2 regions of the Candidatus Pantoea multigeneris genome follow, and region 2 is predicted to be linked to the other one. Evidence: predicted binding sites of a transcription regulator. Region 2 holds the regulator's gene; the other holds the start of a gene.

Region 1 (11,094 bases), on a different contig from region 2:
CAGATCAAACCATTTCCCGTAAATGCTTCCGCAGTTGTATTTGTGCCAGGTGCCGACATAGACGGCGGGTGTGGTAACAGTGTGCATAGCGCGCTCCCTTGGTTAGGTGGTCTCAGTTCCGGCCTTTGCCGTGCCGACACGACAGCCCGGCCACCGGCAGCGGATGCAAGGGCGTCCCCGAGGCCGCAGCGCAAACGCAGCAGAGGGCGGGAGCTGGACGGCGGAACGGCGAAACCTGAGACGTTCCGCGACGGGAAGATGCCGGCCTCTGCCAGTGCGAACGGGCGAGAGGGACGGCTATGCGAACCCTTGCCTCCGCTGCGGCCGGGCTACAGTGAAGGCACGGCACCGGCCGTCACGCGCGCACTCCCCCGTCCCGCCGGGAGGCGGAATAAATAGCGGAACGGCGTGACATCATTATTGGGTCGTCAGGTCCGGGTAGACTTGGCCGGGAACGGCAACGGGAGTTATCCCCGGCTATGCGGGATATCCGGGCGGATTGCCTGTGGATAACCTCTGGAGAGGTACATTCAGGCACTGTAGAGAAGCAGGTCACTTTTCAACCAGGCGCAACCGGTTATTCAGGAAAGAAGCGGTGCGTATTTCCTCACCGGTAGATGACTTTTCTGATGCTGCGAAGCGGTATCGTCTATTTTCTGTTGAAGGGCAGCTTTGTGCCAAGAACGGACATTCCTATAGCACTGGCAATGAAGAACTTACAATACAGGACGACCTAAGTCAGGCTAATTTTATGCCGCGAGCGCGCAGTGTTCTCTGATTTAGGGTCAACGCATCAATCGTTCTTTCCCGACTTGAACGAATATGCGTGCTTAAAAGAGAACACGCGGTTTCAATGTCATCCTTTTTCAGGGCATTCACTAATACGTGATGCTCTTCCCATGCAGGCTGTTCGCTTCCACTGTCCAGCCAGCGGGCTCGTGATAGTTGCTGAAGAACATCTTTCAGGCTCTCAGTAAGAAACTTGTTCCCGGCCAGGTTTGCCAGAGCAAGATGAAACTCCGTACCGGCTCGGCTCATCTCCTCTTTAGACCCATGATTTTTGGCAGTTTCCAGAATGACGGCAAGTGACTGCAGCTGTTCATTCGTAATTTTTCCTTCAGCCATCCGGAGTGCAGATACTTCAAGCGCTTCGCGATAATCAAACAACTGTCGAATTTCTTCCGGCTCCACCGGTGCTGTCATCCAGCCGCGTCCCTCGCGGCGCAGAAGCCCCTCATTTGTCAGCCTGATAAAAGCTGCCCTGACTGGCGTTCTGGATGCGCCGAAAGCAGCTTCAGCCCACCGCTCTGTGATACGTTCGCCTGGGCTGATATCCAGATTCAGAATCATTTCTCTTAACCGATTTTCCACCTCTGTCTGCTGCGACATATCTCTGACCCCACCTTTAGTTGACATTTCAGAACCCATATCTGTATGGTATCCCAATTTGGTATCCCAAACAAATTCTCAGGTTAATTAATGTCTGAAACTGAAAATACGCTGTGGCACCGCAATCTAATTGTCTGCATGGTGGGATCGTTTTCTACCGTATTTGCCATGACACTGATGCTGCCTTTTCTGCCACTGTTTGTTGAGCAACTGGGCGTTACCGGGCACGCAGCTGTTGTGCAATGGTCAGGTATTGCCTATAGCGCAACGTTTCTTTCAGCCGGGCTTATTGCACCCATATGGGGCCGTCTGGGCGATCGCTATGGTCGTAAAGCTATGCTTGTCAGGGCAAGTTTCGGTATGGCGCTTATGGTTTCACTGATGGGGTTTGCCACGAATATATGGCATCTGCTGATCCTACGGCTTCTGGTCGGACTGGCGGGCGGATACTCTTCCGGTGCGACAATCCTTATTGCCATCCAGGCTCCTGCAAAACGTTCCGGATGGGCTCTGGGTATGATTGCCTCCGGCGTCATGGCAGGCAATCTGGCCGGACCGCTTGCGGGGGGCTGGCTTCCGCCGCTAATTGGTATCCGTGAGACCTTCAGGCTTGCCGGCGCACTTATTTTCATTACGTTTCTGCTCACACTGCTGCTTATCCGGGAGCCGGTTAAATCTTCCGGCAAAGAATCAAATAATGTACCCATGAGCTGGTCACAGCTTCCCGGCAGGGCCGCTGTCGTCTGCATGCTGCTGACGGGCCTGCTTCTTATGCTGGCAAACATGTCGATCGAGCCCATTATCACGGTATTTATCCGCACTATCGTGTCAGACCCGGCGACAGTCACCCATACCGCAGGGCTGGTTATGTCTGCCGCCGCGTTGGGCAGTATCATTTCTGCATCCTGGCTGGGCCGGCTAGCAGATCGGATTGGGCACGTACGGATAATTACCACAGCCCTGACAGCAGCGGGACTGTTGCTGATACCTCAGGCATTTGTGACTGCAGGCTGGCAGCTTATTGTACTGCGTTTCCTCATGGGAATCGCACTTGGCGGGCTGCTGCCGTGCATCGCAGCTGTTATTCGCAGCCGCGTGCCTGAACAGCGTGTCGGGGGAGTAATGGGTTACTCCGTCTCCGCACAGTTTATCGGGCAGTTTACCGGTCCGCTGTTAGGTGGATTTACGGGGGCCCATTTCGGCATGCGTTTTGTCTTTCTGATTACCAGCCTGCTCATGCTAGCGGGAGCTGTCCTTAACTGGGGCGTCCTACTGAAGCGCAATGCCAGAGTGCTTTAATAATTTCTCCGGAGACTTAAATGACTACTATTAAAAAATTTGAACCTGTTAAAAGTGCGCTCCTGATAATGGATTACCAGCGTCTGATTCTGGAAAATTACCTGAGCGAGAAAACCGCAGCGGACGTACTGGCCAAAACTGCCGCTCTTGCTGATGCAGCTCGTGAGGCAGAGATTAAGGTGATTTATATCGCCGTTGGTTTTCGCGAGGGGCATCCGGAAATCAGCAGCAAAAATGCCTTGTTTTCAGGCGTTAAGAAAAACGGGCTTTTAGTGACTGGCGCGCCTGAAAGTGAAATTCATCCGGACGTATCGCCACAGGCAGGCGAACCAGTCATCATTAAGCACCGTATTGGCGCCTTCAGCTTTACGGGTCTGGATATGATCCTTAAAGCTAACGGAATCCAGACGCTGATAATGGCAGGCCTGACGACCAGCGGCGTAGTACTTAGCAGCGTCCGACAGGCCTTCGATCTGGATTTCAATCTGATAATTGCGGCCGACTGCTGTGGAGATGCCGACGACTACATCCATTCAGTTCTGATCAACAGCATACTGCCGCAACATGCTGAAGTGCAGGTTGCAGCTGAACTGATAAAGCGAATGAGTGCCAGCAAGAACTGATGATCAGTTGCCGGTAAGATGGTCATCATTACAGCAATGTCTGCTTTTCGCTCATAACGGAATAAATTGTACGGATAGTCACGTCATGCACTGGGTGTCTATCCATACAGTTGAGAAAACCGTCCCTACCCTTATTCTTTTTTACCGAACATGCTGTTCATGTTCGCCCTGACCTTATTAGGTGCTCCAGAGCTCTCAGCTTCTGCCTTTGTGTCCGCTATCTCTTCAGCAGGCGCAGCTGCGCCCCCGGACACGCTTATCGCCGCCTTCACCACCTCCCCGATGTCGGCCTCAGAAGGTTTCCAGCCGCTGACCTGCCGGACCATGGCGATCAGCTGCTCATCGCTCAGCGAGCCGTCAAACAGCGTAGACAGCAGTTTCGGCAGGCGCGGATCGAGGGTGTGCAGCGCACACCCGGCGATGACCGCCTGACGGATAAAGTCGCCCCTTACCCGCTGCGACACGGATTCAATCACCTCCCTGCACTTCACGTCTGCAGGATCGTCCGGGTGTAAATAAAATCCCTGTTTAATGCGGTCTGCCATTCTCAGTCCTTACTGCGGTAGCGTGCCAGTTCCCGCGCAAGCGCCTCCTGCGGATTTTCCAGCACGATGATTTTTTCCGGCTGCAGGTGGGTCCAGGTCTCGCGGAACGCCTTCTCTACCAGGGTTCCGCCCCCGCCGACCAGCAGCACATTGTTGACGTGCCGGAAGTCGGCCAGATCGTTCACCACCATGCTGCCGAGATTATGTATCTCAGATTCAACGGTTTTCAGGACATAGTCAACGCGTGCCGGGTCGTTCACTACCGATTTGATGAATTCTGCATCATTACGGCGGCGGATCACCAGGCTTGCCACGTAGGCGCTCACCTCGCTTCCGGCCGACGCAAGCGCGGACTGGACGCGGGACGTGATAAGGGACACCCCGAGCTTCGGGTTGCCGTGGATCGCGCTGACGTCCTCAAACTGGCCGACAATGATCCCCGCGTCCAGCGTTGTGCCGCCGACGTCCACTACCAGCGTCTTCTCCAGGGACCCCACATTCAGCTCAGACAGCGCCGTGAACGCGGCAGGCAGGGATTCCGGCATGACGTCCACCTCACTCACGGTAAACGCCTGACCTTTGTTGATTTCCAGCCGGCGCAGCAGGTTTTTAATCTTGCGCGCGATCTTGACGTCATCGCGCTGCAGATCGGCATCGTAGTACTCGCTCAGCGGCAGCGTCACGGTCAGCCGGACTGGCTGAGGCTCAAGCCCGGAGGTATGCAGCGCGTGATGCACCGCCAGAAGATTCAGGTCACTGTACTGGTAGTCGACGTTGGTCGTGGTGATCGCGGTGCTGCTCACCTTGTCGAAGGCGAAGCGAACACCGTCAAGGGCATAGTTGTAGACGCGCTCGCTGCCCATTCCCTCAATTTTCCATCCGTTACGGAACGAGTTAGCTGAGATGGCACTACGGAATTCATCGCCCTCGAACCAGGCAAGCTTTACATTGGTCGAACCGTCGTCGCAGATAACATGAAGCATGATTGCACCTTTATATAGACTCGTTTTGAGTTGATATTATAACCCAGACAGCCGAACGAGTGAACATTAAAACTCAAAAAGAGTATTAATATAAACTCATAGTGATAATCAATAACATATGGGAACTTTAATGCACTCAATTTGAGTGCATTAAGATTACTGTTGCGGTGTCTGCTGAATCTGTAATACTGTATATAGATACAGTATTATTAAGGTAACTCACATGCGACTGGATCTGCTGCTTCCCGAAGAATCCCCCCTAGCGAGAACCTGCCCGTTGTTTCTTGAGCGGGTCCCGTGCGGTTTTCCAAGCCCTGCCCAGGATTACGTCGAGGCCGATCTGGATCTGAACAGCCACTGCGTGGTCCATCCGGCAGCCACGTTCTTTTTCCGGGTCGACGGCCTCAGCGGTGAGCAACCCGGCATGAGCACCGGCGATATCCTGGTCGTCGACCGCTCTCTCACGCCGGCGCATGACGACACGATAGTGGCATCCGTGGACGGGGAGTTTCTGATCAGGAAGCTGCACCTGCACGGCAGGCTTTCGCTGCGGCCGCTCTACGGTCACGGGGAGACGCTTTATCCGGATCCTGACGCGCTGGATATCTTCGGCGTTGTCACCCATTTTGTGCACAGTACACGGAGGCGCTGATGTTTGGTCTGGCTGACGTTAACGCTTTCTACGCGTCCTGTGAGCAGGTCTTCCGGCCCGATCTGCGCGGGAAAGCCGTCGCCGTGGTTTCGAATAACGACGGCTGTATTATTGCCCGTAACCGGGCGGCAAAGGCGCTTGGCCTGAAGATGGGGGACCCGTGGTTTAAGATAAAAGATCAGCACTTCAGGGAAAAAATATACATATTTTCAAGTAATTATGAGTTATACCACAGCATGAGCCAGAGGGTTATGGCCTGCCTTGAAGCGCTTTCTCCCCGCGTGGAGCAGTATTCCATTGATGAAATGTTCCTGGATGCGCGTGGCATAGGCACCTGTATGCGCTATGAAGATTTTGGCCGGCAGATGCGCGAGCGCGTGCTGAGACTCACCGGCCTAACGATTGGCGTGGGACTAGGATCGTCGAAAACCCTTGCTAAATCAGCCCAGTGGGCCTCCAAAGAGTGGCCGCAGTTCGGGGGCGTTCTGGCCCTGACGCCGGAAAACCCGGCGCGCACCCGCAAGCTGCTCAGTCTCCAGCCCTCAGAAGAAATCTGGGGCGTCGGTCGCCGCATTTCTAAAAAACTCAGCCTGCTGGGTATCGATACTGCCCTTGATCTGTCCCGGGCCAACCCGGCTTTTATCCGCAAGAACTTCAGCGTTGTGCTCGAACGCACCTGTCGCGAGCTGAACGGCGAGTCCTGCATCAGCCTGGAGGACGCGCCGCCGGCAAAGCAGCAAATCGTCTGCAGCCGCAGCTTCGGTAAGCGGATCACGGAGTATGAGTCGATGCGGCAGGCCGTCTGTCAGTACGCTGAACGCGCAGGCGAGAAGCTGAGACAGGAAAGGCAGTACTGCCGCTATATCAGCGTGTTCATTAAGACCTCCCCCTTCAGCCCGGATGAGGTCTACTACGGGAACGTGGCCAGCGAGAAGCTGGCTTTTCCCACCTGTGACACGCGTGACATCATTGCGGCGGCGATGAAGGCCCTGGATGCCGTCTGGATAGCCGGGCACCGCTACGCAAAAGCCGGAATCATGCTGAATGATTTTACCCCGTCAGGCGTCACCCAACTGGGCCTCTTTGAGGAGCATCAGCCACGACCCGGCAGCGAGCAGCTGATGAAGGTCATGGACAGCATCAACAACAGCGCGCTGGGCAGCGTGTGGTTCGCAGGACGCGGGATCGCACCTGACTGGCAGATGAAGCGGGAAATGCTCTCTCCGGCCTATACAACGCGCTGGAACGACATTCCGGTAGCACGTCTTGGCTGAGAGACGGAATTAGGCGGTCACTTTCATAAGCTTTCCCACGTCAGGAAGGTGGCTAGGATCATAATGCCGGTCTTCATGAGCAAAAAAGGTCGGTAGTTTCATAAGTCAGCTTACGGTGCTGCCGTGGGATTTTATGAAAGTGGCTGCTTAACGTTTATGAAAAACCGCACGGAATGCTGATTTCATGAACCTGATGTTATAGGTATGGCTATCAATAATTGAGCTTTTGGATAGATAACTAAATGAAAATTCTTGTGTTATTTCGAACAATGCTAGATTCGCAATTATAGATAAATTTGCAAACGGAGAAATTCAATAAACTCATTTCATTTACTCTATAAGCACATCTAACAGCCCTAGTTTTAATCGATGATATGAAGGATTTTTCAAACTGAACATGATGCTGCAAGTCTTATATCAACCCAAATCAGAACCTACTAATGTATTACACCTACATTCAATAACATTCATTTTGCCCTTCCCCGCCCTGAGAACAGAGTGAACGTCGGGAGCTGACAGAAATTTTTTCTGGCAGTGGAGCCGACGTTGAACAACCGAACAACGTGAGGGCGTTAGTGCAGATTATACAAATTAGCGCTCAACCACTGGATTTCTTTAATACTAATCAATTATAGATTATGGCAACCTACTTCACTTGACCTCACCCAGTTACAAGTAAAACGATCAGTTCGTAATATCTTCATCAGTCGCGTAAGTGCTTCCTATGAAGAAGAGAATTTACAACAGACAGATAATCAGCCACGTCACGGCAGCGAACATTTGATGAAGGTCTTGGACAGCATCATTAACGGTGCCCTATGTAACGTATGGTTGGCAGGGAAAAGGATCGCACCGATTGGCAGATAAAGCGGGAAATGCTTTCGGATGTCTATACCACAATCACACGCTGGGAAGTTATCCAAATTTCGAGGCTAAGGTGAGAGCCTAAATCCAGTGACCTGCCCCCAGTATTAGATACACCCTTCAGTTAGTAATGTCGGTTGGTTTTTCTTCATGTTTCCCGTTTCGCCAGCATGCTGCAAATTCAAACGGCGTCTGGTAATTCAGCGATGAATGAGGTCTGGACTCGTTATAGTCCTGCCGCCAGTCATTAATGATTCTCCGGGCATGGAGAATATCGCTGAACCAGTGCTCATTCAGGCATTCATCCCGAAAGCGTCCGTTAAAACTCTCAATAAATCCGTTCTGTGTCGGTTTACCGGGCTGAATAAGCCGCAGCTCCACGCAATGCTCAAAAGCCCATTGATCGAGCGCACGGCAGGTAAATTCCGGGCCCTGATCGGTTCTTATCGTTGCCGGATAGCCACGAAACAGCGCGATGCCGTCCAAAATACGCGCGACCTGGACGCCTGAAATACCGAAAGCGGCGGTGATCGTCAGACACTCCTTCGTGAAATCATCCACGCAGGTCAGGCACTTAATCCGGCGGCCGCTGGCAAGTGCATCCATGACAAAATCCATCGACCATATAAGGTTCGGCGTATCCGGGCGGAGAAGCGGAAGCCGCTCAGTCGCCAGACCCTTACGGCGTCGCCTGCGTTTTACACCCAGACCGTTAAGGTGATAGATGCGGTAAACCCGCTTGTGGTTGACGTGAAGGCCCTCCCGACGCAATAACTGCCAGATGCGCCGGTAACCAAACCGGCGACGTTCAAGTGCCAGCTCTGTGATACGCAGAGATAGCTGCGCGTCAGCAGCCGGACGCTGAGCCGAATAACGGCAGGTTGAAAGGGACAGACCAGCCAGCCTGCAGGCACGGCGTTGCGACAGACCTGTTGTCTCACAGATGACTTCCACGGCTTCCCGCTTCTGGTCTGTCGTCAGAACTTTCGGCCCAGAGCCACCTGAAGCGCCTCCTTATCCAGCATGGCTTCAGCGAGCAGCTTCTTGAGGCGGGCGTTCTCTTCTTCAAGTGACTTGAGCCGCTTCACTTCGGGGACTTCCATGCCGCCAAGCTTCTTGCGCCAGGTGTAGAAGGTAGCGTCTGAAATAGCATGCTTGCGGCAGAGTTCCCGGGCCGAAACCCCGGCTTCTGCCTCGCGGAGAATACTGATGATCTGTTCGTCGGAAAATCGCTTCTTCATGGGGATGTCCTCATGTGGCTTATGAAGACATTACTAACATCGCGGTGTATTAATCAATGGGGAGCAGGCCAATTGGGCTTGTACATTAACACATCAGTGATAATGAGTGTCGCTTCGAGTCAGTCACAAAGTAAGTAAAGTTTCCAATCTCTTTTAAGGCCAATGGCCCTTTAGAGTAGTTTTACTTCGAGATCCCAAACTACTTTAGAACCAGCATCCATCGATACCTTAACTATCCTCTTACTTCTTAACTTCACTCAGCCAGAATTGATTATTGCCATTTTTCCCGTCAAACCCTATCAGTTGTAACAAGTCCGATGCGGTAACAGCCCAGCCAGTTCCGCTGGGACCGTGGTCCCAGTCGCTTCTTGATGGATAGTACTTCCATGACAAATTCGGCATTCTGGTTTGATCAGACTGAGGTTTGAGTGGGTTTAGGTTTCAATGAAGAGACTTGGTTGGGACCATGGTCCCACTTAGGTTCAGTACTGTAAATGAAGTGATTGAGCTTAAAAAGAAAGGCGTATGAATTCATTGGGACCGAGGAAAAGACTGGGACCGCGGTCCCAGTAGAAAAAATTAGAGTTCGGGTTTGGAAAGCAGTTCCTCAAGTTCTTCAATCAGAGACTGAGGAACTTTAGTTCTGTCTAAACTGAACAAGACTTTGTTCCCTTTATACTGGGCTGTCGCACCTGGTCGAAAATCTTTTTTTACAGTCGGCTCCCGAGGGGGCTCATCCTGTTTAAGTAACGCAGCATTTAGTTCCTGAATGATGTCATCTGATTCGTATAAAAGCCCGTTCTTACGGCTGGCTTTAAGGGTATGGGCTTTTTCAACTAACAGTGATTCTTTGCCCTCAAAAGCTTTAAACAGCTGTTCACCCGACCTAGCCGAGAGCTCGCCAGGATGGGAGAACAGGGATATCACGTCGTAGGGCAGCTTAGCGGTATTCATGCAGCGGGTGATAACTTTGCGTGAGATACCTTCGGCTTCAGCCAGTGCAGAGATATTGTTAGAAAACTCATTTTCTAATCTGAGCGCGTAGCGTCTTCCACGCTCATAAGCACTGGTTGGCCGGTAATCATTCCCGAGCGTACATAATGCATCCATCTGCTCATCATCAAGATCACCAACAAGAACACGGTAATCTGATGAAGTGAGGATAGCTGTCATGCGTCGACGACTGCCATCCGCAACCTCAATAATGTCTGAGAGCTGGCGTCCAAAAGCTGGGTTCTGCTGACCACTCAGAAGGAAAGAGGGGATCAGGTCATCAAGAGCTTCTTCTGTTAACAGTTCCTGGACACGTTCATTACCCGACCAAACGCGAGTGCTCTTTTCTACTTGTGCCCCAGGCACAGTTTCCAGAGTGAACTTAACGTTACGCCCACACACTGGCAGAACAATCGTATTCCCTTTAGCCATGGCACCAACACGTGCGATCAGAGAATCAACCATAGGTGCAGCCGGCGCAGCAGCCGGAGCACTGGTAGAAGAGGGCGAAGATTTCTGAATAACCGGTGCGCGTTTCATCATCGGATCTCCCAGCGCGGCTTGATTAGCCGATCAAAGATTTCATTACAGACAGATTCCCAAATAGCCAGCGCATTACGCCATGCGCCAGTAGAAGAGCGCTGGTCAATCGCCTGTTCAAATACAGTGCGCATTCTTATCTGGCCTTTACCCACTTCATCAGTTTCGCGGACGACATTTTTAAGCACCATGCCGCCCCATGCATCACGAATCTGTTCTTCCATCCACGGGGACTGCGAGCCGTTGTTGTTGCTGTATTTGGTTAGCAGGATACGGACATCTGGTTCAAATCCTTGCAGATCGACGTTCTTAAGCAGGTCACGCAGCATGTCAAAAAACTGCAGTGCAGAGGTGTAATCAAACAACTCTGCAGGTGTTGGCACAATCAGCACGTCAGCTGCACACACAACATTGATGGTGCCGATACCCAGGTTTGGTGCGCTATCGATGACTACAACATCGTAGTCTTGCGCTACGGATTCGATAGCAAGTCTTAGCATCATATGAGGTTCAGTAGGTAACTTGCCCTCGTCGTATCGACCCATGAGTTCGGTTTCGATACGGTGTAAAGCCAGGCAAGATGGGATGATGTCGAGGCCTGGCCAGCAAGTGGACTTGATAGCATAGAAAGCATCGTCACGTTCGCCGAGGTAGAAGGGTAGCAATGTATCGTCGGCATGAATATGGAGAT
Region 2 (11,094 bases):
GCGATGAATACGGAACAGGTAGAAATAATGGGAACTATCCTAGTTCACAGGCGATCAATGGACGAACCAACGCTGCTGCTGCCACAGCCGACGCCAGATGATCCACAGCGTTAAACCACGCAAGCCGAGGAAAACCGTTATTGCCAGCCACAGAGCATGGTTCCCTAACCACGGCGTCAGTAATACGGCCAGCATAAAGCCCAGCGCAGCCAGAGCCATGCTATTACGCATCTCTCTGCCGCGCGTTGCACCGACAAAAACACCATCCAGCAGGTAACACCAGACACCCACCAGCGGAATAATCGCTTGCCACCCTAAAAAGTGGTGGGCTAACTCACGTAAACCCGGCAGCGTAGTCAAATGGGCGATAATGGCATCTCCCAGGAGCCAATAAATAATGGCGAAAGCCGCAGCGACTATCCCCGCCTGACGACAGGCCGCTTGCCACACCAGTAGCAACTGTTGGCTGTCTTTAGCCCCGAAGGCCTGGCCAGATACCGCTTCTACCGCGTAAGCAAAGCCGTCTAACGCATAGGCGGTGAAGGTGAGGAACATCAGTAATACGGCATTCACGGCCACGATTTCAGCGCCCATTCGCGCGCCAATCAGGGTAAGAGAAGCAAAGCAGATTTGCAGTAGCAGAGAGCGCAGCATGATATCGCGGTTTAAACGGAGTAGCCGCGAAACATCCTGCCACCATCCCTGCCACAGCAGGGCAGCTGGAATCTGATTTTGTCGCAATGCACGCCAGACCAGTGCGATGCCCAGAGCAAAGGTGACATACTCCGCGACCGCGGTAGCGGTGGCCGCCCCCGCAACCTGCCAGCCAAGTCCGACGACCAGCCAGAGATCGAGTAACAGGTTAACCAGGTTTCCAACCACCAACAGAATGACGGGTGCTCGCGCATATTGCACCCCCAGCAACCAACCGAGAATCACCAAATTTGCTAGCGTGGCGGGGGCACTGAGCCAGCGGATATGAATGAAAATCCGCGCCTGTTCCAGTACGGCCTCGTCGCCGCCAATAAGATGCGTCGCCAGTTGCGTGATGGGCTCACGGCACAGAATAAACAGTCCGCCAGCAACGATAGCCAGCATGAGCGGCTGCATCAGCGCACGCGCCAGTGCCGCACGATCGCCCGCGCCAAATGCCTGCGCCGTCAGCCCGGTGGTGCTCATGCGTAAAAACAGCAGCAGCATAAAGATAAAGCTGGTGATGGTCGTGCCTATCGCCACACCGCCCAGATAGATCGGGCTATTAAGGTGCCCTATCACTGCGGTATCGACTAAGCCAAGCAGCGGCACGGTGATATTGGACAAAATCATTGGTAATGCCAGCCGCCAGAGTCGCTGGTCAGTGGCAGAAAAAAGACGCATCAGCTGTGTCATGGTTTTGAGGGCGTTGTTTGGCAAGGAAGCAATGTTGCCGGAGGAAAAGACACGCCGGCAACAGAGAGAAAATCAGGGAGCAGAGAGAATTAGATCCATTCACCGTTACGCACGATGCCAACAGCAAGACCTTCCACCGTCAGTGATTGTACGCGAGTGTCGATTTCAATCGGTTTGAATTCGCTGTTCTCAGGGAGCAGATACACCATTGAGCCCTGCTTCTTCCAGCGCTTTACGGTCACTTCTTCATCAATACGCGCCACGACGACCTGGCCGTTGTGCACGTCCTGGGTTTTATGCACGGCAAGCAGGTCACCATCCATAATACCTATATCTTTCATTGACATACCACTGACGCGCAGCAGGAAGTCCGCTGAAGGCTTAAACAGCGCAGGATCGACCTGATAGTGCGTTTCGATGTGCTCTTCTGCTAACAGAGGCTCACCCGCAGCCACCCGTCCAATCAGCGGCAGGCCTTCAGGCTGTTCTTCTTCCATAAGTAACCGAATGCCGCGCGATGCACCGGAAACGATTTCAATCACGCCCTTCCTTGCCAGCGCTTTCAGGTGTTCTTCAGCCGCATTAGGTGAGCGGAACCCGAGCTGCGCGGCAATTTCTGCGCGTGTCGGTGGCATACCGGTCTGGTTGATATGGTCGCGAATCAGATCATAGACCTGCTGCTGCCTTGTAGTTAACGCTTTCATCCCGCCCCCTGGTTGTTTATACAGTCGCTGTGAGTATATACAGGTATCTAATAAATGGGAACCGAAACAGAGGAAAAAACAGCCATTTGTCTGGTTCTGGAAGCGCTATCGCAGTTAGCGCCAAAGCAACATGACCCAGACGAAAACAGCCAGTAGGATGCTGACCAATACGGCGGCTGAGCCCAGGTCTTTGGCTCGTCCTGCCAGGGGATGTTGCTCTTCACTTACCCGGTCAACAACGGCTTCAATGGCGCTGTTAATGATCTCCATAATCACGACCAGCACCACGGAACCGATGAGTAAAATACGGGAAACCCGATCAACATCCAGCCAGAAAGTGATAATAATAGCGATAATCGCTACGATACTTTCCTGACGGAATGCGGCTTCATGTCGCCAGGCGGCATTCAACCCCTGCCAGGAATAACGCGCAGCGCGCAAAATACGGATCAATCCCGTACTGGTGTTTGCCATAATGTGGAACCCTTTGTAAATATTGACGTCACTGTCTGGGTGGATTGCGTATAGCGCCACCACAGATCTTCGCTGCGCTTTCTGTTATGCTTGCGGCGCTTTGCTAACAAGAGGCTTCATGTTGTCTATGTCAGGTTGGCGTAAACTCTATTACAAATTACTTAATTTACCACTCTCTTTGCTGGTAAAAACTAAGTCTATCCCTACAGATCCCGTTTCCGAGCATGGTATTGATCCCAGTCGTCCGGTGATGTATGTGCTGCCTTATGATTCTAAGGCGGACCTGCTGACGCTGCGTTCGCAGTGTCTGAAGCACCATCTCCCTGACCCGCTGGAAGCGCTGGAAATTGACGGCGTGGTGCTACCGCGCCATGTATTTATTCATGACGGACCACGGCTGTTTCCTTACTACGTGCCCAATCAGGAGTCAGTGAAAATCTTCCACGACTACCTGGATCTGCACCGTAGCAATCAGGAACTGGACGTGCAGATGCTGCCAGTCACTGTGATGTTTGGCCGCGCACCAGGCCGCGAGGTTCCTGGTGACGAAGCGCCGTATTTACAGGTACTTAACGGCCTGCAGAAGCTTATCGCTATTCTTCGGCATGGTCGAGACAGCTTTGTTCGTTTCTCCCCTACCGTTTCGCTGCGCGACATGGCTAACCAGCACGGTACGGATAAATCTATCGCCCATAAACTGGCACGCGTTGCACGTATTCATTTTGCTCGTCAGCGCCTGGCCGCAGTTGGGCCGCGTTTGCCTGCACGTCAGGACCTGTTCAATAAGCTACTTCAGTCGAAAGCGATTGAAAAAGCGGTTGAAGATGAAGCGCGTAGCAAAAAAATCTCCCACGAGAAAGCGCAGCAAAATGCGGTAGAAATGATGGAAGAAGTCGCGGCTGACTTCTCATACGAAGCCATTAAACTCACTGACCGTGTGATGAGCTGGACATGGAGCCGTCTCTACCAAGGCATTAACGTGCATGGTGCTGAGCGCGTCCGGCAGTTAGCGCAGGACGGCCATGAAATTGTCTATGTGCCGTGCCACCGCAGCCACATGGATTACCTGCTGCTTTCGTATGTCATTTATCACCAGGGCCTGGTGCCGCCGCACATCGCCGCTGGCGTCAATCTGGACTTCTGGCCAGCCGGCCCGATTTTCCGCCGCCTGGGTGCCTTCTTTATTCGCCGTACCTTTAAGGGCAATAAGCTCTACGCGACAGTGTTCCGTGAATACCTGGGTGAACTGTTCAGCCGCGGCTACTCGGTGGAGTATTTCGTTGAGGGAGGACGCTCACGCACGGGCCGTCTGCTTGATCCGAAAACCGGTACGCTGGCTATGACGCTGCAAGCCATGCTGCGTGGCGGCAATCGTCCTATCACACTGGTTCCGATCTACATCGGTTATGAGCATGTGATGGAAGTCGGGACTTACGCCAAAGAACTGCGTGGCGCGGTAAAAGAAAAAGAGGGCTTTTTGCAGATGGTGCGCGGGTTACGCAAGCTGCGTAATCTCGGCCAGGGCTACGTCAACTTTGGTGAGCCGTTACCGCTGGTCAATTATCTCAATAAGCGCGTGCCAGAATGGCGTGAAGCTATCGATCCTATTGAACCGCAGCGTCCGGCATGGTTAACCCCTACCGTAAATGACATCGCGGATAAGCTGATGGTGCGCATCAATGAAGCAGGCGCAGCCAATGCTATGAACCTCTGTGTCACGGCACTGCTGGCCTCCCGTCAGCGCTCACTTACCCGCGAGCAGCTCACGGAACAGCTCACCTGCTACATTGAACTGCTGCGTAACGTGCCTTATTCGCCGGAAGCCACAGTACCGGATATGTCAGCAGAGCAGATGCTTGAACATGCAATGGGCATGAACAAGTTTGAAACTGAGAAAGACAGCATTGGCGATATCGTGATTTTGCCACGCGAGCAGGCAGTCTTAATGACTTACTATCGCAACAATATCCACCATATGCTGGTCATGCCTTCATTAGTCGCTGCGATTGTGCAACAGCATACGCAGTTGGAAGAGGCAGAATTGCTACGCCAGGTGCGTCTCATCTATCCGATGATGAAAAGCGAACTGTTCCTGCGCTGGAATCAAGAAGCCTTGCCTGGTGTGATCGCTGCACTGTGTCAGGAGCTGGCGCGACAGGGACTGGTTAGCATTGAAGGGGGCCAGATTCGCGTCGTTGCGGCTCGCCACCGGACATTGCAACTACTGGCCTCCGGCGTACGTGAAACGCTGCAACGCTATGCCATTACGTTCTCCATTCTCAGTGCGAAACCGACGATCAACCGCGGGACGCTGGAGAAAGAGAGCCGTACTCTGGCACAACGTCTGTCGGTCCTGCACGGCATTAACGCCCCAGAGTTCTTTGATAAAGCCGTATTTGCCACCCTGGTTCTGACCCTGCGTGATGAGGGTTATATCAGCGATAGCGGCGATGCAGATGCCACGCTAACGGCAGCCACCTGGCAGATTCTGGCAGAGCTGATCACCAGCGATGTACGCTTAACCATTGAGAACGCCACAGAGCAAGAATAATCGCCTGTGGTACAACAAAAAGGGCAACCCACTGGGTTGCCCTTTTTTCATTCGCCTCTGGCCATTACCACCAGTGGCTAAACGGTGCAGTGCTGAGCAGAATGCCAACAAACAGCGCCATACCGACATAGTTGTTATTCAGGAAGGCCTGGAAACAGGCTTCTCGCTCACGCTGAGCAATCAGTTTCTGCTGGTGCACAAACAGCACAGCCGCCAACAGTAGCGACCAATAAAAAGCACTGTTCAGATGCTGCAAAATACCGACGGCCACCATCAACAACAAGGTTGCGAGCTGTAATAGCCCAACGATCAGCTTGTCATAGCGGCCAAACAGGATCGCCGTGGATTTGATACCGATTTTCAGGTCATCATCACGATCGACCATCGCGTACATCGTATCGTAAGCAACCGTCCAACACATGTTTGCCAGGAACACCAACCAACAAACCAAAGGTAAGGACTCACTTACTGCCGCCCACGCCATGGGAATGGCCCAGCCGAAAGCAGCACCGAGCACCACCTGTGGTAAATGGGTATAACGCTTCATGAACGGGTAAGTCCATGCCAGTGCCAACCCAACGACGGAGAGCAAAATCGTCATCAGGTTCATCGTTAGTACCAGAGCAAAAGCCACCAGCGCCAGCCCGACAAACAGGACTTTAGCTTCCTTTGCACTCACCGCACCACTTGGCAACGGGCGCTGATGCGTGCGTTTTACATGCCCATCTACTTTGCGGTCAGCAAAATCGTTTATCACACAGCCTGCGGCGCGCATGATGAAAACGCCCGCAGTGAAAACAATGAACACCAGCAGCGGCGGATGCGCCATATCTGAGAGCCACAAGGCCCAGAATGTCGGCCAAAGCAGGAGCAGCGTACCAATGGGTTTATTGATACGCATCAGGCGGCTATAAGCCTGTAGTTTCGTCTTGGAGAGAATTGATTGCACAGTTATTTACCCTGGGAAAGCTGGCTGTAGACCGGCGCAGCGGGAAGAAACAGCTCAGTCAACAGAAACGGTTTATCTGACAGTCGCAGGCGCGAACGGCGTCCCCACAGCCCGTCAATCTGACCAATGGTAATAAAGTCGCGGCTGAGTGTCGAAGACGAGAACAGATAACGCCCCAGTGGCCGTGTCCCCATCTGGCTCAGCATGGCTTCTGGCCCATCCAGTGTGCTTTCAGGCACCAGCGTGCGCCCGGCCAACCACGGAACGCCATCCCCTGACAGGATGATTTCACGCAGCCAGAAACGCGCTTCATCCGGCAATTGTGCCCGTTCTTCTTCACTGAGTTCGGCGGAAGTAATAAACCCTTCCCGGTAAGGCTGTACTGTCACCTGCTGGCAGTGGCGCTCGAAACGTTGCGTCATCGAGTCTTCTTCCATCAACCAGTCAAGTGTAAACGTTGAAGGCTGTGCCGACCCTGTCCAGCACAGCGCATGCAGAAGCGTTAGCGCATCTTGCGGCATAACGTTGATCCCTAGCATCGGTCAAAGGGCAGTAGTTTACCTTACTGATGCCAGGGAGGCTGTGCTTATTCGCGCTTTAAGCGATTGCTGTTTGCCAACCATAAAGTGATCACCAGAATCAGAATCGCTGAGGAGTAGCACAGCGTATCGAACGGATTTTTATGGTCAACAATGATCAGACGGATAATCGCCGTAATCCCGATGTAGACAAAATAGCGCAGCGGGAAGTGATAGCCTGACTGGAAATACTTCACAATCAGCGCGATAAACTCGAAATAGAGAAAATAGATGACAATGCCTTCAATCAGCAAATAAGAAGACGCCTGCTCACCGGTACTGAACAGTACGGTCGCCAGATGAATCGTCTCTTTGCCAAGAAAGACCACTAGAATAATCGCTAAAATCACCAAGCCAATGTTAAGCACCCATTGCAAAACTGTGGCGATATGTTGCCCGCCTGTTGTTTTTTTATGCACAATAAACCCCTGAATATCAGTCAATTACCGTTATTCATCATGCTCTAGCCTCCGAGAAATCACAATATCGTTGCCGTGCTTTCCTGCGGGCTTTCTGTTGCATTGTTTGTCCTTATTTTTCCGCCTTCACACCCATTTCAGCGCCATTGCGGCGCGTGTCTGCACTATGACAGTTCAATGACATTTCGCCTAAACCACCAAAAATATCTGTCTTTGCGCACCCGGACGGGCAGTCATAAAAATGTCATAGCTGCTGGCTACATTGGCTCGGTTCTTGCTGGTCTGTATTCGCCAGGCCAATTCACTCATACCCGGAGCCTTAATAATGAAAGCGTTACTCGTCTCTGTTATTGCCAGTGCCGTTCTGCTTGCGCTCCCTGCTGCGCAAGCGGCGGATAACGATATGGCCGCACTGGAAAAAGCGGCTCGTGCGGAAGGTCAGGTCAACAGCGTTGGTATGCCGGACAGCTGGGCCAACTGGAAAGACACCTGGAATGACATCAGCAACACCTATGGCATTAAACACAGCGATACCGACATGTCTTCAGCGCAGGAGCTGGCTAAATTCAACGCGGAAAAAGAGAATGCCAGCGCGGATATTGGTGATGTCGGTGCCGCATTTGGCCCGGTCGCAGTGAAAATGGGCGTTGCACAGCCCTTCAAGCCGACCCATTGGGATCAAGTGCCCGCGTGGGCAAAAGATCCGGCGGGTAACTGGATGCTGGCTTACACCGGCACCATCGCTTTCCTGGTGGATAAGCAGCAGGTCAAAGATGTTCCACACAGCTGGGCTGACCTGAAAAAAGGCAAATATGTGGTGACCATCGGTGATGTTGGCGTGGCCGCTCAGGCCGCGAACGGCGTGCTGGCCGCCAGCTATGCGCTGGGTGGCGACGAGAAAAACCTGAAACCGGCACTGGATTTCTTCGCTGATCTGGCGAAGCAGGGCCGTTTAGGTGTCACCGATCCGGTGATTGCCAATATTGAGAAAGGCGAAATTCAGGTTGCCGTTGTGTGGGACTTTAATGGTCTGAACTACCGTGACCAGATCGATAAAAACCGCTATGAAGTGGTGATCCCTTCTGACGGTTCGGTGATTTCGGGCTATAGCACCATCATCAACAAATACGCCAAACACCCGAATGCCGCCAAACTGGCACGCGAATACATCTTCTCCGATGCCGGACAGATCAATCTGGCTCGTGGCTATGCCCGCCCAATTCGTGCTGAACACCTGACATTACCGGCTGATGTCCAGGCCAAGTTACTGCCGCAGGATGAATATAAGAATGCCCGTCCGATCAAGGATCAGGCAGCGTGGGATAAGACCTCGAAAGCACTGCCGCGTCTGTGGCAGGAAAACGTCATCATTAATATGAAGCAGTAACAGGCTCGGAGATAAAGCATGAAAACGATCCTGGTGGTACTGGATGGCCTGAGTAACCAGGTAGCGCGGTTTGCAATGGGCTACCTGCACGCTGAGTGCGCTCAGGGCAAAGGGCACTACTATTCACTGACCTGCGAGCTGCCTTCGCTGTCACGTCCCCTATATGAGTGCATATTGACCGGCGTTCCGCCGGTTGAGAGTGGCATCATTCACAACGGCGTTGATCGGCTAAGCAAAGAGCGCAGCGTGTTTCACTATGTGCAGGAGGCGGGGCTAAAAAGCGCCGCCGCCGCCTACCACTGGGTGAGTGAGCTTTATAACCGTACGCCGTTTGTTCCGGCGCGTGACCGTCATACCCTCGCGCCGGAATTACCGATTCCCTATGGTCACTTCTATTACGATGACGGCTACCCCGACTCGCATTTGTTTGAAGATGCCGAGAGCCTGCGGTTGCGCTACGACCCGGACTTTCTGCTGATCCACTCAATGAACATTGATGATTGCGGCCATAAGTTTGGTCTCTCTTCTACGCAATATCGTAACCGGGCGCGCATGGCGGATGGCTATCTGTCTCACTGGCTACCAGGCTGGTTAGCAGCGGGTTATCAGGTGATTGTCACTGCCGATCACGGTATGAATGACGACCACTCCCACGGCGGCAATCTGCCGGAAGAGACACAAGTTCCGCTGTTTGTCTTTGGCCGTGCCTTCTCGCGCCACGCCGATGCTACACCGCGTCAAACCGAGCTATGCGGCACGGTGTGCGAGTTGCTGGAAGTTGCACATGATAAACCCTGGTGCCAGGCACTGTTGGCGGAGCCGCGTGAATGAATAAAAAGCTCGTCGCGCTACTGTTGCTGTTGCCGTTTACGGTGTTTTGGCTGGCATTTCAGTTCGCTCCCTTGCTGTGGATTGCCATTAACAGCTTCTGGAGTGACACCAATGAACGCTGGGGCTGGGATAATTACAGCGATATTCTGACCTCTGCGTTCTATCAACAGGCGTTTGGTCTGTCGTGGGATATTTCGTTCTGGTCGAGCGTTTATGGCCTGCTGATTGCCCTGTTCTGCGGATATTCTCTGCATCAAATTGGTAGTGGGCGCTTACAACGATTTATGATGTCCTTCACCAACATGACCAGTAACTTTGCCGGTGTCCCGCTGGCATTCGCCTTTATTATCCTGCTTGGCCTGAACGGCTGCCTGACGCTGCTACTGAAGCATTATGGCGTAATGCAGGGCTTTCGCCTGTTCTCGCGCGATGGCATGGTGCTGGTCTATACCTGGTTCCAAATCCCGCTGGGCGTGCTGCTGCTCTACCCCGCATTTGATGGTCTGAAACGAGACTGGCAAGAGTCTGCCGCACTGCTGGGTGCCAGCCGCGCACGCTACTGGTGGCACATCGGCTTACCGATCCTGTTCCCGGCGCTGCTGGGGACTTTCGTTATTCTGCTGGCCAACGCACTGGGGGCTTATGCCACCATTTACGCCCTCACGACAGGTAACTTTAACGTGGTGCCGGTACGGATTGCGGCCCTGGTGTCAGGCGATATTTCACTCGACCCCAATACCGGTGGGGCGCTCGCCATGTTGCTGGTCTTACTGATGGCCTTTATTACTCTGGTGCAACAGTATCTGATGCGCCGCAGTTACCTCAACGCCAGACCGTCCTGACAGGAGCGACACGTGGAAAAGATTTATCATCGCTTTATGGTCGGGCTGCTGCTGTTGATTCTGGCACTGCCGCTGGTGGCGACACTGCTGTATGGCCTGTCCAGCGAATGGAGCAACACGATTCTGCCGCAAGGTTATACCTTGCAATGGTTTATCGAACTCTGGAGCGATGGCCGTTTCCTGAGCGCATTAGGCCATTCACTGCTGATTTGCTTCGGGGCGCTGTTGTTTTCACTGTTGCTGGTGCTGCCGGTAATGTTTGTGATCGCTTACTTCTACCCGAAGCTCGATGGCGTGATGAACGTATTGATTCTGATGCCGTTTGCCGTGCCTCCGGTGGTCTCCTCCGTTGGCCTGCTACAGCTCTACTCCAGCTCACCGTTGATGCTGACCGGCACCCCGTGGATCTTGATCGGCTGTTACTTCACGATCGCACTGCCCTTTATCTATCGCGCGATTGCTAACAACATGCAGGCGCTGAATCTTAAAGAGTTGATGGATGCTGCCCATCTGCTGGGTGCCAGTAGTTTTCAGGCCGCCCTGTGCGTGGTGCTGCCAAACCTGCGCAAAGGGATGTTGATCGCCGTGCTGCTGTCATTCTCTTTCCTGATTGGCGAATTCGTCTTTGCCAATATGTTGGTCGGCAACCGCTACGAAACGCTGCAAGTATATCTTTACAATATGCGCAATGGCAGTGGTCACTTTACCAGTGCGCTGGTGATCTCTTATTTCCTGGTGGTACTGCTGGTAACCTGGCTGGCGAATGCCCTGAATCGTGAACGAGGCTGAGAATGAGCTATCTGCAAATTAAACAACTGAATAAGAGCTACGGCCCTACGACCATTTTCCAGCATATCGATTTCAGCGCCGAAGAGGGTGAGTTTGTGACTCTGCTTGGCCCCAGCGGCTGTGGTAAATCAACCTTACTGCGCTGCATGGCCGGGCTGACCAGCGTGGATAGCGGCGAAAT

The links. The regulator LexA, encoded in region 2, represses DNA repair genes until DNA is damaged. The targets are predictions, from matches to a motif close to TNCTGTATGTACATACAGNA.
Region 1: a site for LexA is predicted at 5,026-5,045, ahead of umuD (translesion error-prone DNA polymerase V autoproteolytic subunit). Genes of this name have one in related genera too.

The regions. Positions count from the first base shown of each region.
Region 1 is NZ_VWXF01000011.1:118,988-130,081, reverse strand. Features, by position in the region: gene F3J40_RS20910 (antirestriction protein ArdA) at 1-87, opposite strand, end outside; gene F3J40_RS20905 (GntR family transcriptional regulator) at 739-1,389, opposite strand; gene F3J40_RS20900 (MFS transporter) at 1,480-2,688, shown strand; gene F3J40_RS20895 (cysteine hydrolase family protein) at 2,709-3,311, shown strand; gene F3J40_RS20890 (plasmid partitioning/stability family protein) at 3,443-3,856, opposite strand; gene parM (plasmid segregation protein ParM domain-containing protein) at 3,859-4,839, opposite strand; gene umuD (translesion error-prone DNA polymerase V autoproteolytic subunit) at 5,063-5,491, shown strand; gene umuC (translesion error-prone DNA polymerase V subunit UmuC) at 5,491-6,765, shown strand; one part of gene F3J40_RS20870 (IS3 family transposase) at 7,750-8,612, opposite strand; one part of gene F3J40_RS20870 (IS3 family transposase) at 8,612-8,870, opposite strand; gene F3J40_RS20865 (ParB/RepB/Spo0J family plasmid partition protein) at 9,450-10,403, opposite strand; gene sopA (plasmid-partitioning protein SopA) at 10,403-11,094, opposite strand, start outside.
Region 2 is NZ_VWXF01000005.1:370,307-381,400, forward strand. Features, by position in the region: gene dinF (MATE family efflux transporter DinF) at 55-1,377, opposite strand; gene lexA (transcriptional repressor LexA) at 1,479-2,093, opposite strand; gene F3J40_RS14465 (diacylglycerol kinase) at 2,208-2,567, opposite strand; gene plsB (glycerol-3-phosphate 1-O-acyltransferase PlsB) at 2,695-5,118, shown strand; gene ubiA (4-hydroxybenzoate octaprenyltransferase) at 5,183-6,067, opposite strand; gene ubiC (chorismate lyase) at 6,070-6,588, opposite strand; gene psiE (phosphate-starvation-inducible protein PsiE) at 6,654-7,064, opposite strand; gene F3J40_RS14490 (ABC transporter substrate-binding protein) at 7,390-8,451, shown strand; gene F3J40_RS14495 (alkaline phosphatase family protein) at 8,470-9,282, shown strand; gene F3J40_RS14500 (ABC transporter permease) at 9,279-10,124, shown strand; gene F3J40_RS14505 (ABC transporter permease) at 10,161-10,913, shown strand; gene F3J40_RS14510 (ABC transporter ATP-binding protein) at 10,916-11,094, shown strand, end outside.